3 regions of the Marisediminitalea sp. genome follow, and region 3 is predicted to be linked to each of the others. Evidence: predicted binding sites of a transcription regulator. Region 3 holds the regulator's gene; each other region holds the start of a gene.

Region 1 (4,757 bases), on a different contig from region 3:
ACACCCAGCGAAAACAGACTGCCCAATGACGAAGAATCAACGCTCGAACCAACAATGCTGGCCAGTGAACTACTGATCCCTCGAAGCAATGAATCACCTGCCAGCGCGCCATCTTCTTCGAGCTCTGATTCACCGTAGCGAGTCAGTGTTTTAATCTCGTCGATGATTTTGTTGTAGTTGTCTACAAAATCCCGGATTTTCGACTCAAGACCGTCACGATCGTAACCAATCTCCAGCGTAGACGTCATTCGGGTTATCCCGTCGGTATCCAGAGGTGAAATTTTCGTCGCTTCAAAAGACACGTTTTGAATGGTGTTTTCAAAGTTGTTTGTTTCACTCTCAACCGCAATACCATCAATGGTCGCTTTGGCATTCGCCGCCGATTTAACGGCACTCAGATACGTTGCGGTTTCGGTAGAATCGGTTGTTGTCAGTTTATCGAGTTCAGCCCGATCACCGTCGTTCACAATCTTAAGGTCGTTCCCGGCCCCAGTTGTTGTAGAGGTAAACACGAGTTTTGCTCCACCGGCGGCAGTACCTGTGTCAATGATGTTCGCGTTCACACCGAAGTTATCGCTGTGGTCGTTAATTGCCTCACGCAACTGCGCCAGCGTCATATTTTGAGTCACACTCACGGTAAAGCTGTCGCCAGTGTTGTCAATTTTGAACGTCATGGTGGCAGGACCTGCGGCGTCGGTTAATACCGCATCGGAACTACCGGCATAGTCGGCGTCTGCGGTTTCAATACGACTTCCTGAAGCCAACTGGGTAACCGCGATTTCATAAGACCCGCGCAATGCAGAGTTGGCCGCTTCAGCGGTAAATATTTCAGAATCTTCCGATGGATGGGTAATGGTTGGCTCACGGCCGTTGATGTCGGAATCACGGCGCATTTCATCGAGCGTATCCTTGAAGTCTGACAATTTCGATTTAATTTGGCCCAGCGCCGAGATCTCAGCTTCTATTTGCTCTTCTTTTGCATTCAGGCGCTCCTCTTTGGGCGCGCGTTCAGCGTCGAGCAATTGCGAGACCAGGTCGTCAAGCGCAAGCCCGGAACCAACACCTAACGATTGAATTGTCATGATTCACCTCTACACTTCTTTGTTTAAAAGTACCCCCACGCTACTTCCGATGTCTTGCTGGAGATCTTTTATGCGTTCCGCTAACCTCAACACTTCATCTGATGGTATTTGTCTGATTACATCACCTGATGAAGAATCTTTAACCGTTACCACAGACCGCTTGGTATCGTCGTCGATAGAAAATGCAAGATTGCGGTTTTGTACCTGCAAAAATGACTGAATTTCCTCGACTGCAATGTCCAGGTCCTGGCTACGCCCCTCTCTTTGAAAGTTATCGGCAGAATCTGAATTAGCTTGAATATCTTCTGCTGAAGGCGTGCTATTTTTTTCCAGGTTTTGCTGTTCGACGTTAACCTCAGGACGTACCTGTTCTAACGACTTATCAGTCTGCAACTCGTTTGAGTTCTTAACACCAGCAAAATTCTGGCCAATTTGTGACGTTGAAATTTCCACAATTAACCCCCTGATTACAAACGCCAAAACGGGCCTGCTAAAAGCAGATGCCCGTTTACTCTATATATGCTTTACCGGAGTGTGTCCGGTTAGCTACCTTAGCCCAGCAGCGATAACGCTGTCTGTGGACGCTGGTTAGCCTGACTCAGCACAGAAACAGACGCCTGCTGAATAATCTGGTTTCGAGTTAATTCGGCAGTTTCTGCAGCAAAGTCAGTATCACGAATACGTGAACGTGCGCCTGACAGGTTTTCAGCAACACTGCTCAAGTTACGAATAGTCGATTGGAAACGGTTTTGCAAGGCACCTAACGATGCACGTTGTGCTCCGATAGCTGAAATTGCGTTATCGACTGCAGTCAGTGCTGACGTAGCGCCAGTTACAGATGATACTGAAACAGACCCAACCCCCAGACCTGATGCGCCAAAGCCACCTGAACGAGACAGGTTTACACCAATTGTTTGACCACCGTTTGCACCGACGAGGAACGCAGCAGAAAAACCACCTTTCAACAAATCAACACCAGCGAACTGGGTATCTGTAGATACACGAGAAATTTCTGCAACCAATGCTGTTACTTCTTGTTGCAGTGCAACACGGTCAGCGGAGCTGTTGATACCGTTCTGAGACTGAACCGCCAACTGACGAATACGCTGTAAGCTGGTCGTTACTTCTGACAGTGCACCTTCCGCCGTTTGCGTTAACGAAATAGCATCGTTAGCGTTACGTACGGCTTGGTTCAAACCCTGAACCTGCGTAGTCAGACGATCTGAGATTTGCAGACCCGCTGCGTCATCAGCAGCACTGTTGATACGGAAACCTGACGACAAGCGCTCAAATGATGTACTTAGTTTATTACTGACATCGAATAACTGACGCTGCGCATTCAGGGCCGAGACGTTTGTATTTACATATAAAGACATTATCTAACCTCCTGGGGTTTCAGCTAGTTGAATTCAGCGAATTCTGCTAAACTGAAACCTTACGTACCTGATTCAGCGGACTGATATCCAGCTAAACCACCTCATATTTGTAGCGCCCTCCGGCAACTACGCAATTCATAGAATGAATTACCCCTCAACTATAGGTATCGACCATTCCTTGAGTTTCTTTAGTTTTTTTTCTCACTTTTTTTAAATTATTTTTAAACCGTTGTTTTGTAACAGTTTTAATCTTTTTTTTTATAACCTAACACACTAAAGCGCTTAAAATGCCGGTACAAAAATGCGCAATTAGCGTTGAAACGCTATCGCGAAATGTTTTGTTAAATGAGCGGATGCGCCAAAACAACGTTGCTGGACGTCAGCGTGACCTGTCTGTTCTTTTTGTTCTGTTGGCGCTTATTCAGCACACCACGTTTAAGCAATTGGTGGTTCGACATCGCCGATCCGACTATCAGCCAGGTAAAATTATCAATGCACTTACAAGGAAGCTTGATGCTGGGTAAATATTCAATGGGTGTGGGAACGATAAAGTAATTAAAAAAGTGCTTGCTGAGACAGTAAGTAATTCAATTAGCGGCAATAAATCACCAGCTCATATTTGCCATGTGGCAATGCCTGTTCATTAGCAGTGATAAATGTAGTACTCAGTCATCGTGATAGTAACCGGATGTTTGGCGTATTTTTCTGCTCAAAGTGTACTAGTGATTGCCTGAAAAAAGCCGCCAGTCATGCGAAGCAACAGCGTATGGACAGAAACAGACGCAGAAAAAGTAAAAATATTAACGCGTCAAAAAAACGTTGGCACAGGATTTGTATAATAGAAATCTGTAAGTTGACTGGTGATGATTCGGCGATAAGAATAAAAAAGGCCGGGTCTAAAAGGCGACCCGGCCAACTTGCTCACGTTAGGAGTTTGAGCAAATTCGGTTTCTGCTGGCTGGCAGGATTAGTAGAAATATACTGGCCTCTCAACCTTAAATTCTACACTCTCAGTTCTGTTAGTCGGCGTTTTCTTCCCTTTATTGGTGGCCTTTCGGCCGCCATCCTTGGCTGGGGTTGGCCTCTCAGTTCCACCCTCTCTTTGTATTCAAGTTTAGCCTAATAACGACAATGCTGCCTGCGGTCGTTGGTTAGCCTGTGAAAGCACAGTTGTACTTGCTTGCTGGATAATCTGCCAGCGGGTAAGTTGTGCCGTTTCGGTGGCAAAATCTGTATCTCTGATGCGAGATCTTGCCGCTGAGACGTTTTCAGAAATACTGCTAAGGTTTCGAATCGTTGATTGGAAACGGTTTTGAATAGCACCGAGATCCGCGCGTTTCGCATCGATAATAGAGATTGCTGAATCGATGGTAGTTAACGCTGCTGAAGCGCCAGAAGCTGATACCACCGTTAAATCTGTTCCGTTGGTAAGACCCGAAAACCCGTAGCCACCATTACGCGAAATATTAACGCTAATAGTTTGACCGGCATTTGCCCCCACCAGGAAGGCCGCTGAATAGCCACCTGTCAGAATATCGACACCACCGAACTGTGTTGTGGTAGCGACTCGTGAAATCTCAGATTTAAGCGCAGACACTTCTTTTTGCAGTGCAAGGCGGTCAGACGACGAGTTAATACCGTTTTGAGACTGAATGGCCAATACCCGGATACGTTGCAAAGCGGTAGTAATTTCTGCCATTGCACCTTCGGCGGTTTGCGCCAGAGAAATCCCGTCATTTGCGTTACGTACTGCTTGATCCAGGCCCATTATCTGGCTGGTCATCCGGTCTGAGATTTGCAAACCCGCTGCATCGTCCGCCGCAGAGTTAATGCGAAAGCCCGAGGATAAACGCTGAAACGCGGTATCCAGACCATTTGAAGAGGTAAACAGTTGTCGGCGTGCATTTAACGACGACACATTGGTGTTAACGTATAGACTCATGGATTTCTCCTAACAGTTAAAGTAAGCGTTGTATTTTTTGTTGTTATCAACGCAGTTTAAAATTCACTTCAACGTGTTGGCACAGCCTATGCATTATCTTTTGCGTCAGTGATAAAAAACTGACGCTTTGCTTGGCAAATGCCTGGTTAAGCAGCGCTAAACTGAGCAAAAGCTCTTGCTGGCGGCAGGTATGATGTTCAGACCTCATACCTCTCACTACCTCCTGGCTTCATTCCTGTCAGTCGGCAGCTTAGCTCAACACACAAAACCCACTGGTTTTGTCATTTAGCTTTAACCAAATACCACGTTGTCTTGCAAATACACTCTACTCACCGGTCGATTGCAGTCTGCCCCCAC
Region 2 (4,757 bases), on a different contig from region 3:
CGCCAGCAGTATTGGCCAGCGATACGCATGACTGAACAGGTTCTCGCTAGCGCGTTGCTGATGTTCACTTTCAATTTGGGTTATCAGGTGTTGCGGCGAAGGTTCCCCTACAGCATGCAGAATCTGACTGGCTGCCTGGTGATCCTGTTTGTGTAGCAGCAGCCACCGGGGACTCTCTGGTACAAAGAAAACCAACAGCAGGTAGATAGCCGCAGGAAGGGCTTCTATGCCCAGCATCCAGCGCCAACTGAGCAGAAATGTATCTGCCAGCAGATAGTTTGATAAAAACGCGATTAATATGCCAAACACAATTTGGAACTGGTAAAGCGCAACCAGTCGACCACGCTGAGCCGCTGGTGCTATTTCAGCAATGTAGGCGGGCACCGCTATCGAGGAGACACCGACGCCGATACCGCCAATAAAGCGCATTACACTGAAAGTAACAGGATCTGTTGCCAGCGCTGAACCCAATGCAGACAGCAGATATAGCACCCCAATAGCAATCAGTGTGGTTTTGCGGCCAAACCGGTCACAGGGAATGTTAGCGCCTAATGCCCCCAGTACTGTGCCCCATAGGGCCGATGACATGATAAACAAACCATGGGTAAGATCAGAGGTTTGCCACAAGGCTTGGATGGGTTGATCTGCTCCGGATATTACAGCTGTATCAAAGCCAAATAAGAACCCGGCACAGGCTACGGTAATACTCCAAAGCAGTAATTTATTGTTCAGCATAATAGGATCTTAATCGTTTAAGTTTGTTAAGTGTACAACTCAACGACGAAGTTACAATGCCTTTTTACAATTATTTAACGAAATGGGGCGAGATGGTCTGCTAAGGAAGCGGCCATCCGCCTAACGAGGCATACCGATTGACGATGTAGCAAAACAGCTCGGCAGTTTTCTTTGCATCGTACAACGCGGAATGGGCTTCTTTCTGATCGAATGCAATTCCCGCAGCCTGGCAGGCTTTTACCAGCACGGTTTGACCGACCGCCAGACCTGACAGGGTTGTGGTATCGAAAGAAACAAAAGGGTGAAACGGCGTGCGTTTGATGTTGCAACGCTCAATGGCAGCATTAACGAAGCTCTGATCAAAAGTAGCATTGTGCGCGACAATGACTGAACGTTGGCATTCTGCGGCCTTTTGTTGTTTGCGTATGGTTTTACACAGTTCTTTCATGGCTTCATCTTCGTCGATGGCACCGCGCAAAGCGCAGTTCGGATCAATGCCATTAAATTCCAGCGCGGCCGGCTCGAGGTTCGCGCCTTCAAACGGCGTAACGTGGGCGTGATACGTCTGATCCGGGTGCAGCATACCTTCTTCGTCCATATGAAGGGTTACGGCGGCAATTTCTAACAAGGCATCGGTATTGGCGTTAAAGCCGGCGGTTTCAACGTCGATAATAACGGGAAAGTAGCCTCTGAAACGGTGTGCAAGCTGAGGTTTGGTGTCGGACATATCACTCAAAAAAACGTTGTGGACGAATCGAATAACGCGGAAGTCGCGAATTAAACGTAAAGTCAGTTCTCATTCAGGGGCAAATTATGTCAACATTAGGCAAGAGTATCTACCTGGAACTAAACTTTTCTCGGCAATTGTCGATAAGTTAACGAGGCATATTCAGAGGCTAGTATGGTTAAATCCATTTTGCATAGTTCAATTGTGTTGGCATTGGGTCTGACAACATGTGCTGCTCACGGCGCCATGCGTCAGTATCACGCCACGGTAGAATCGTCGGATTGGCAGGTCAGCGAACCATCAAGGTTAAGCTGCACGCTGTCGCATGCGTTGCCGGGTTACGGTGAGGCTCAGTTTACCAGTGTCGCATCAAAGCAGCTCAACATGGAGTTTGTGCTGGATATGCAACGCTTGCCGAAACGTTTTGATACGGCTGCTGTGTATTCAGTGCCGCCGGCCTGGATGCCAGGACAGCGCGCCCGTCAGATAGCGGATATGACCATTCGCACTCAGTACGATGGCGATTTGCCGGAAGACACCGCCTGGACCATGCTCAGTGAACTCGAAAAAGGTTTCTGGCCAACCATTTACTATCAGGATTGGTACAACCCCGCAGACAAGGTAGCGGTTGGCCTGAATGCCAGTAATTTCATGCCGGTGTATCAGGAATTTGTAAGCTGTGTGTCAAACCTGTTGCCTTACAGTTTTGAAGATATCAGCTATACGGTGTTGAGTTACGAGAAAAACAGCGTCGAGCTGTCTAAATACTCTAAGAAACGTCTGGCCATGATTGGCGATTACCTGCGAGAAGACAACGACCTGGAGCTGGTGTTGTTAGACGGCTATACCGACAGCTACGGTGGTTCGTGGAACAACCAGCAGCTTTCCGTGCGTCGCGCCAATGAGGTAAAGAGTTATCTGACAGACCTAGGCGTAAATCCGGATCGCATCGAATTAACCGGTCACGGTGAGAAGCGCCATATCTCACCGAATACTACCAGTCATTCCCGAGCGGCCAACCGCCGCGTAGTCGTCAGACTGGCGAAGTCATAGATTCAAACTGATTTAAATGAAAACGGCCGCATCTTGTTGCGGCCGTTTTGCTATTTAATACACAACACACCTAGTGCGCTGTTTGTTCAATTTGCTCAATAAAGGCTTTTACCGGCGGCACCTGGTCGGTAAATACGCCGTCAAATTTCCATTTACCTACAATAAGCTGAAGCAATTGTTCTGCGGAAATACCCGGCGGTAAAGCGTCGAGCCTGAATGTATATGGGTGAATTTGCAGACCTTCAGCTTGCGCTGTTTGCACCCAATCCGCCAATTCAAATGAAGGTGGGTTAGTGGATTGTGTGACGTGGCCTAGCCAGGGGCCAATGCCTTGCACATATTGCGCAGCCTCTCGCATGCCCGCTGGTGTTTTTAGCATTGCGTAATTGGTGGGGGACTCACCCCAGTCATTATCCGCAATCAGTTGCACCATTTTCACTTTGGCCCCCAATTCGTTGCGGATACGCTTCACTTCTTCAAAGTCAAAGCACTGCAAATAAATATTCGCGTCCGGGGTATCCAATTTATGCCTTCTCAGCGTGTTCAGCACGATTTTGCTGATGTCGTAGCCCTCAGCCCGATGCCAGGCCGGTGACTTGATTTCCGGGTAATAACCGATGTTGGCGCCAGTGAGGCGATTCAATTCAGCTATAGAGGTGAGCTGCTCCTCAAAGGTGGCAACAGTAAAATGGCCTTTGCCCTGGTAGCGATTGGGGAATACCGGCTTACCGTCAGCGTTTTCACGTTCATGGACCTGCAGGGTTTTTAGCTCTGCCAGGGTAAAGTCGAGAGCATAAAAACGGCCGTCTTCACGGGCTCGGTTGGGGAATTTCTGCTCGACGTCTGTGACGGTTTCCAGATGAATATCGTGCAATACCACCAGTGCGTTGTCGCGCGTGAGTACCAGATCCTGTTCAATAAAGGCCGGCCCCTGAGCGTGCGCAAGCGCCATAGCTTCCAGCGTGTGTTCAGGGAGATAACCTGATGCGCCACGGTGAGCAACAATATCGAAAGCCTGACTGGCAAATGACATCGCGCTCGTTGACAACAATAAAACAAAAGATAAGGGGACTACGCGCATAACAAATTATTCCGGTTGAATGAGTTCGATGGCGTAACCGTCTGGGTCGCGCACGAACGCGATGACCGTTTTGCCACCTTTGACAGGCCCTGGCTTGCGATACACATCTGCGCCTTTCGCTTCTAATTGCTCGCAAAAAGCATAAATATCGTCAACTGCAAACGCAACGTGACCATACGCAGTACCCATATCGTACTCGTTGTCGCCCCAGTTATAGGTTAACTCCAGTACGGCTTGTTCTGACTCGTCGGCATAGCCCACGAAAGCCAATGTGTATTCGTATTCTTCGTTTACGCTTTTGCGCAGTAATTTCATGCCCATGGTATCGACGTAAAACGCCAGTGACGTATCAAGGTCTTTGACGCGTAACATGGTGTGAAGCATTCGCATTGTGATTCTCCTCTTACGGGTGATTGTATGCATGTCAGATTGCAGCCAGATGACATTCCGGTGTGGAAACTATTCACGCTCCGGTTGCAATCCAGCCTGTGCGTTGCAGCATAACACTTGTATTTACCGATTAGTGATCGCTGATCGTATTTAGACTGTCGTCAGCCGAAAAGACTGAATTGGTCTTATCTGTTGGTTAAAAATTGTACGGTAGACATGAGTGGTCTAGGATAGTACGCATCAAAATAATAAAAATCACCATCGCACTACACACATGACCCTCGGTCGTTGGCAGGAGCACGCCATGTTGAAATTCAGAAACAGATTTGTACTGTTAATTGTTATGTCAGGAATGTTGTATTCCACCATCGCCGAATCTGCATTGATTCGCGGAGGGGGGCGAGGCTCCAAAACCTCTACAGCGCCACAAAGTTATTACCTTATAGATGACGCGGATACGGTCATGGGACCTTATGGCGTTACCCTGTCGGCGAGCAATTTCGATTCTGTAATGAGGCAATCACCTAATTACGGCTTTACCTCGGGAAATCAGCATCTGTTACCTGTACCGGGGCGCGATTGTTACGAAGAAATGGATTACGACACTTATAATAGTATTCCCCCTCAATATTTGCCGGTGTGGGACGGATGCAGCTATGCGTTTTACGACGATGAAAACCTATTTGCCTTTGGCAGTTTTTTCGCTTATTTAGTGGGGGCAGCCAGTTACGATATTACCTGGACGTTATCTAATACAGCCGGGCAAATGTG
Region 3 (4,757 bases):
ACCGGTCACCACATCGAGGTTGGCGATGGCTTTGGACATTGATTCATCATTGATGTTTATGCCCAGACTTAACAAGCGGTTACGCACCAATACCAACTCGCCCACCATATTCATGATCTGGTCCAGACGTCGGGTATCTACCCGAACGGTCGTTTCAGCTGGCGGTGGCGCAGGTGTGGCTTTCTTTTCGTCTTTTTTAGCTGTAGCGGGTGCCGCAGCGGGCTTGCTCTGCGCTGCAGGTGCAGCAGGCTTAGCTGCGGGAGCAGGCTTAGCTGCGGGAGCAGGCTTTTCAGGCGCTTTTGACGCAGGCGTCGGCTTCGCTTCGTTTTCTACCTTAACCCGAGGTTTTTCGGCAGGTGCAGGTTTTGCGGCTTCAGCGGCTTTTGTCTCGCCCGGGCCTTTGCCCTGTCCGTGTAACTGATCAAGTAACGCTTCAAACTCATCGTCGGTAATTTCATCATCACCGCCAGCTGGCGTAGCCGCTGGTGCTGCAGCAGGCGCTGGCGCGCTAGGCGCTTCAGCTTCACCGCTAAACTTACCTTTGCCGTGAAGTTCGTCCAGCAGCGCTTCGAATTCGTCGTCGGTTATATCATCGTCACCAGCAGGTGCAGCACTAGCTGCAGGCGCAGGTTTTGCGGCTGGCTTTTCTTTGGTTTCGTTCTTACCCGGCGCGCCACCCGTACCGTGAAGTTCGTCTAACAGTGCTTCAAATTCGTCTTCGGTGATATCGTCGATAACACCAGACGTGTCGCTTGTTGCACTCTCGGTTTCCTCGGGCTCTTCTTCCAGCTCGAAGGTTTCCTCAACAGCAGGCGCTTCAGAGGCGGCACCGTCAAAAATATTTTCGTCAGCCGTTTCGGGATGGCTCAGCTTGTGGAGGATATCTACCAGGTTGGCGTCTGCCGGCTCTAGCGGCTCACGCAGTTTTACTTTTTCGAACATCTCTACGACAACATCCGTTGCCTGTAGAATCACGTCCATTAATTCTGGTGTCAGCGAGCGCTGTCCGTTTCGCATGACGTCAAAGACATTTTCAGCGCCGTGACAAATTTCAACTAACTCGGTTAGTGACAAGAAACCAGCGCCACCTTTCACCGTGTGATAACCACGGAATATGGCATTGAGCAGATCTTTGTCTTCTGGGTTGTTTTCCAGATCTACCAGTTGCTCTTGTAATTGTTCGAGGATCTCTCCGGCTTCAACCAGAAAATCCTGCAAAATATCTTCATCGACATCAAAAGACATGCACCCGCTCCCCTAGAACCCTAAGCTGGACAAAAGGTCGTCAACATCATCCTGACCAGATACCACGTCATCACGGGTCTCTGCATCAATAATCGGTCCTTCAGCTTTGATTTCATCGTTATCGGCTTGTTTAGTGGAAGCTTTGACGTTTTTCGTCACTTCTGAACCACCAAACACTGTCAGCATGTGAACCAGACTATCTTCAACTTCTTTGACCAACTCGATAACCCGGCGAATAACCTGACCAGTCAGGTCCTGGTAACCCTGTGCCATAAGCACCTCAGTGAGTAACGACATGAGGCGATCTGCATTTTTGGACGAATTTTCCAGAAAAGTATCCAGGTCCAGGCACAATGATTTGAATTCTCCGAGCTCGATTTCACGATTCATCAGCTTTTTCCACTCAGGCAAAACACTGTCGATTTGCTCTTTCATGGTTTCCACAATTGGCATACTGTTTTCAACAGCGTCCATTGTAGTATTAGCCGCTTTTTCAGTTTCTTCAATAACGTAAGTCAATCGGCTTTGTGCGTCAGGGATGTCTTCGTTAGCGAGGCCAGCAATACGCTCGTCTAATTGGAAATTATTCAGCGCACTGTGTAATTGGCGGGTAAGCTTGCCTACTTCGGCAAATAACTCGACAGACTCTTTCATTGCCACGGCATCAAGCAATGCATTGGCTGATTCGTCATCTCCGTTCTCCAGAAATACGACCAACTGCTTTGCTTCTTCCAGAGTCATCGGAACTTTTCTGTTTTCTGTCATCCAGTTATCCTCAGGCGGTTAAACACTTAACTGGATTAACCCAAGCGTTCAAAGATCTTTTCTAGTTTTTCTTTTAGTGTTGCAGCAGTGAATGGCTTAACGACGTAACCGTTAACACCGGCCTGTGCGGCGGCAACAATCTGTTCTTTCTTCGCTTCTGCGGTAACCATCAAAACAGGTAAATGCTTCAACTTGTCGTCGGCGCGAATAGCGCGCAACAAATCGATTCCCTGCATCCCGGGCATGTTCCAATCAGTGACTACGAAGTCAAAATCGCCTTGCTGTAACATAGGCAGCGCCGTGCTGCCATCGTCGGCTTCCTGAATATTGGAAAAGCCCAGGTCTTTGAGTAAGTTTTTGATAATTCGTCTCATTGTAGAAAAATCATCTACAACAAGAATTTTCATATTCTTATCCAAAATTGCCTCCAGTGAGGATAGTCATATTGTTAGTATAGTTATACGAATCCGTATAGATGTTACTCACCAGTCCGCCAGGACTTCATACGAGCTTTTAATTTTAACATCGCCTGACTGTGAATCTGGCTCACTCTGGACTCACTGACTTCGAGAACTTCACCTATCTCGCGCAGGTTAAGTTCTTCATCGTAGTACAGAGACAACACTATAGCTTCACGTTCCGGTAATGTAGTAATAGCATGCGCCAGCGCTTTTTGAAATGCGCCTTGCATTAAATCATCTAATGGCGCATCGGAACCACGCGAATCTTCCGTGGTAATAACATCTTCCGACACACCTAAATCTTCGATACCGACCAGTTTACCTGCATTTACTTCAGACAACATCTGGTGGTATTCCGCCAGGCTGACATTGAGTTTTTCTGCAATGTCCACATCCCGGGCGTCGCGACCCGTTTCTCTTTCTACCTGCGCTATCGCCTCAGAAATCGCCCGGCCGTTTTTGTGTACTGAACGCGGCGTCCAGTCGCCTTTTCTAATTTCGTCGAGCATGGCTCCACGAATACGAATCCCTGCAAAGGTTTCAAAACTGGCGCCTTTGCTGCCGTCAAAATTCTTGGCGGCTTCCAGCAGGCCAATCATGCCTGCCTGAATTAAATCATCAACAATAACACTGGATGGCAAGCGCGCCATTAAATGATGGGCGATACGTTTAACTAATGAAGCGTGTCGCTCAACCAGCTGCGCTTTATCTATTTGTTGTTGATACGCTGCTGCTCTGCTATTCACACTCAGTTACCTGCCACCTTACCTGCAACCAGTTGTTCTACGAAAAACTCTAAATGGCCACCTGGCTGTGCCGGGATTGGCCATCCCGCAGCTTTGGTCGCTAACTGGCTTATTGCTACTGCTGCCGGTGATGCCGGGAACGCATCAACAATGGCACTTTGCTTGCGAACCGCACGCCGGATATTCTCGTCGAACGGCACGGTCGCCACTAATTCTAATGCAACATCCAGAAAACGCCCGGTTACTTTTGACAATTTACTGAATAATTCTTGCCCTTCCCGCACATCGCGCACCATATTAGCCACAATTTTAAAGCGGAATACGCCGTAGTCCCGGTTGAGAATTTTGATCAACGCGTAGGCATCTGTTAACGAGGTAGGCTCGTCGCACACAACCACCAGGATATCCTGTGACGCCCGGGCAAAGCTCAGTACCATGTCTGAGATACCCGCCGCTGTGTCCACTATGAGCACGTCAACCTGGGAGCGCAATTCACTAAACGCGCGAATTAATCCCGCGTGCTGCGTGGGAGACAACTCAGTCATTGACTGCGTGCCTGACGTTGCTGGCGCAATTTTAATACCATGAGGCCCGGTTACCAGCACTTCGTCTAGAGTACATTCGCCAGACAATACGTGGGACAGGTTTTTCTCTACCCTTAACCCTAACATCACGTCGACGTTAGCCAGGCCAAGGTCGGCATCCAATACCATTACCCGTTTGCCCTGCTTTGCCATTGCAATAGCGGTATTCAGGGTAATGTTGGTTTTCCCTACGCCACCTTTACCGCCGGTTACGGCGATAACTTTGATTAATCGAGATTGATTCATCTTTCTTAAGCTACTCGCTTGGTCTTCAATCATACTGCCTGTGCTGAATTTACTGCTGTATTCCCATTAGTATGATTCAATCCATACTTTTTATAAAGCTTTGCTGCTAAAGAGATTATAGATTTTGCATTTGCCACATGAATATCCTCTGGCACCTGCTGTCCATCAGCCACATAACTCACCGGAAGCTGCGCTTCGATGACGCTGCTGATCACCTCCCCTAAACTATAGCACTCATCTAACTTAGTGATGATACAACCTTGCATATCAATACTGCTGTAAGCGCCAATGATATGTTTTAGTGTAGCCTGTTGCGTATTACCCTGCACAACTAAATAATTTTTTATTGTTTGACCGCCAGCTTGCTGGAACGTAGCTAACTGACTGATTAAACGGCTATCCCGCTGACTGAAGCCCGCAGTGTCAACCAATACCAAACGCTTGCTGCGGAACTGAAACAGCAAATCAGCAAGTTGTTCACCCGACTGCGCTTTGCGTACCGGGCAACCAATGATCTTACCGTAGGTTGCCAATTGCTCATATGCCGCGATGCGGTAAGTATCGATGGTAATCAATGCAACCTGGTCAGCGCCATACTTTTGTGCGTATTTGGCAGCCAGTTTGGCAATCGTGGTAGTTTTACCTGTGCCAGTTGGCCCAACCAGTGCAACCACACCCTTCTGGGATAAGATATCATCATCGTTGGTCAT

What was found. Region 3 encodes FliA, which starts transcription of late flagellar genes. Its sites were predicted from a motif close to CTAAAGNTNNNNNNNNNNNNGCCGATA; they were not measured.
Region 1: AC4MRN_RS07495 (flagellin N-terminal helical domain-containing protein) is a predicted target of FliA. The motif match lies at 2,624-2,650, and genes of this name have one in related genera.
Region 2: AC4MRN_RS06585 (flagellar protein MotY) is a predicted target of FliA. The motif match lies at 1,582-1,608, and genes of this name have one in related genera.

What each region holds. Positions count from the first base shown of each region.
Region 1 is NZ_CFIDRX010000040.1:12,783-17,539, forward strand. Features, by position in the region: gene fliD (flagellar filament capping protein FliD) at 1-1,082, opposite strand, end outside; gene AC4MRN_RS07490 (flagellar protein FlaG) at 1,092-1,535, opposite strand; gene AC4MRN_RS07495 (flagellin N-terminal helical domain-containing protein) at 1,634-2,458, opposite strand; gene AC4MRN_RS07500 (flagellin N-terminal helical domain-containing protein) at 3,573-4,400, opposite strand.
Region 2 is NZ_CFIDRX010000033.1:20,905-25,661, forward strand. Features, by position in the region: gene AC4MRN_RS06575 (sugar porter family MFS transporter) at 1-735, opposite strand, end outside; gene rnt (ribonuclease T) at 836-1,462, opposite strand; gene AC4MRN_RS06585 (flagellar protein MotY) at 1,709-2,515, shown strand; gene glpQ (glycerophosphodiester phosphodiesterase) at 2,586-3,596, opposite strand; gene gloA (lactoylglutathione lyase) at 3,603-3,986, opposite strand; gene AC4MRN_RS06600 (hypothetical protein) at 4,291-4,757, shown strand, end outside.
Region 3 is NZ_CFIDRX010000047.1:1,612-6,368, reverse strand. Features, by position in the region: gene AC4MRN_RS08240 (chemotaxis protein CheA) at 1-1,245, opposite strand, end outside; gene AC4MRN_RS08235 (protein phosphatase CheZ) at 1,258-2,010, opposite strand; gene cheY (chemotaxis response regulator CheY) at 2,046-2,429, opposite strand; gene AC4MRN_RS08225 (RNA polymerase sigma factor FliA) at 2,489-3,217, opposite strand; gene AC4MRN_RS08220 (MinD/ParA family protein) at 3,220-4,080, opposite strand; gene flhF (flagellar biosynthesis GTPase FlhF) at 4,077-4,757, opposite strand, start outside.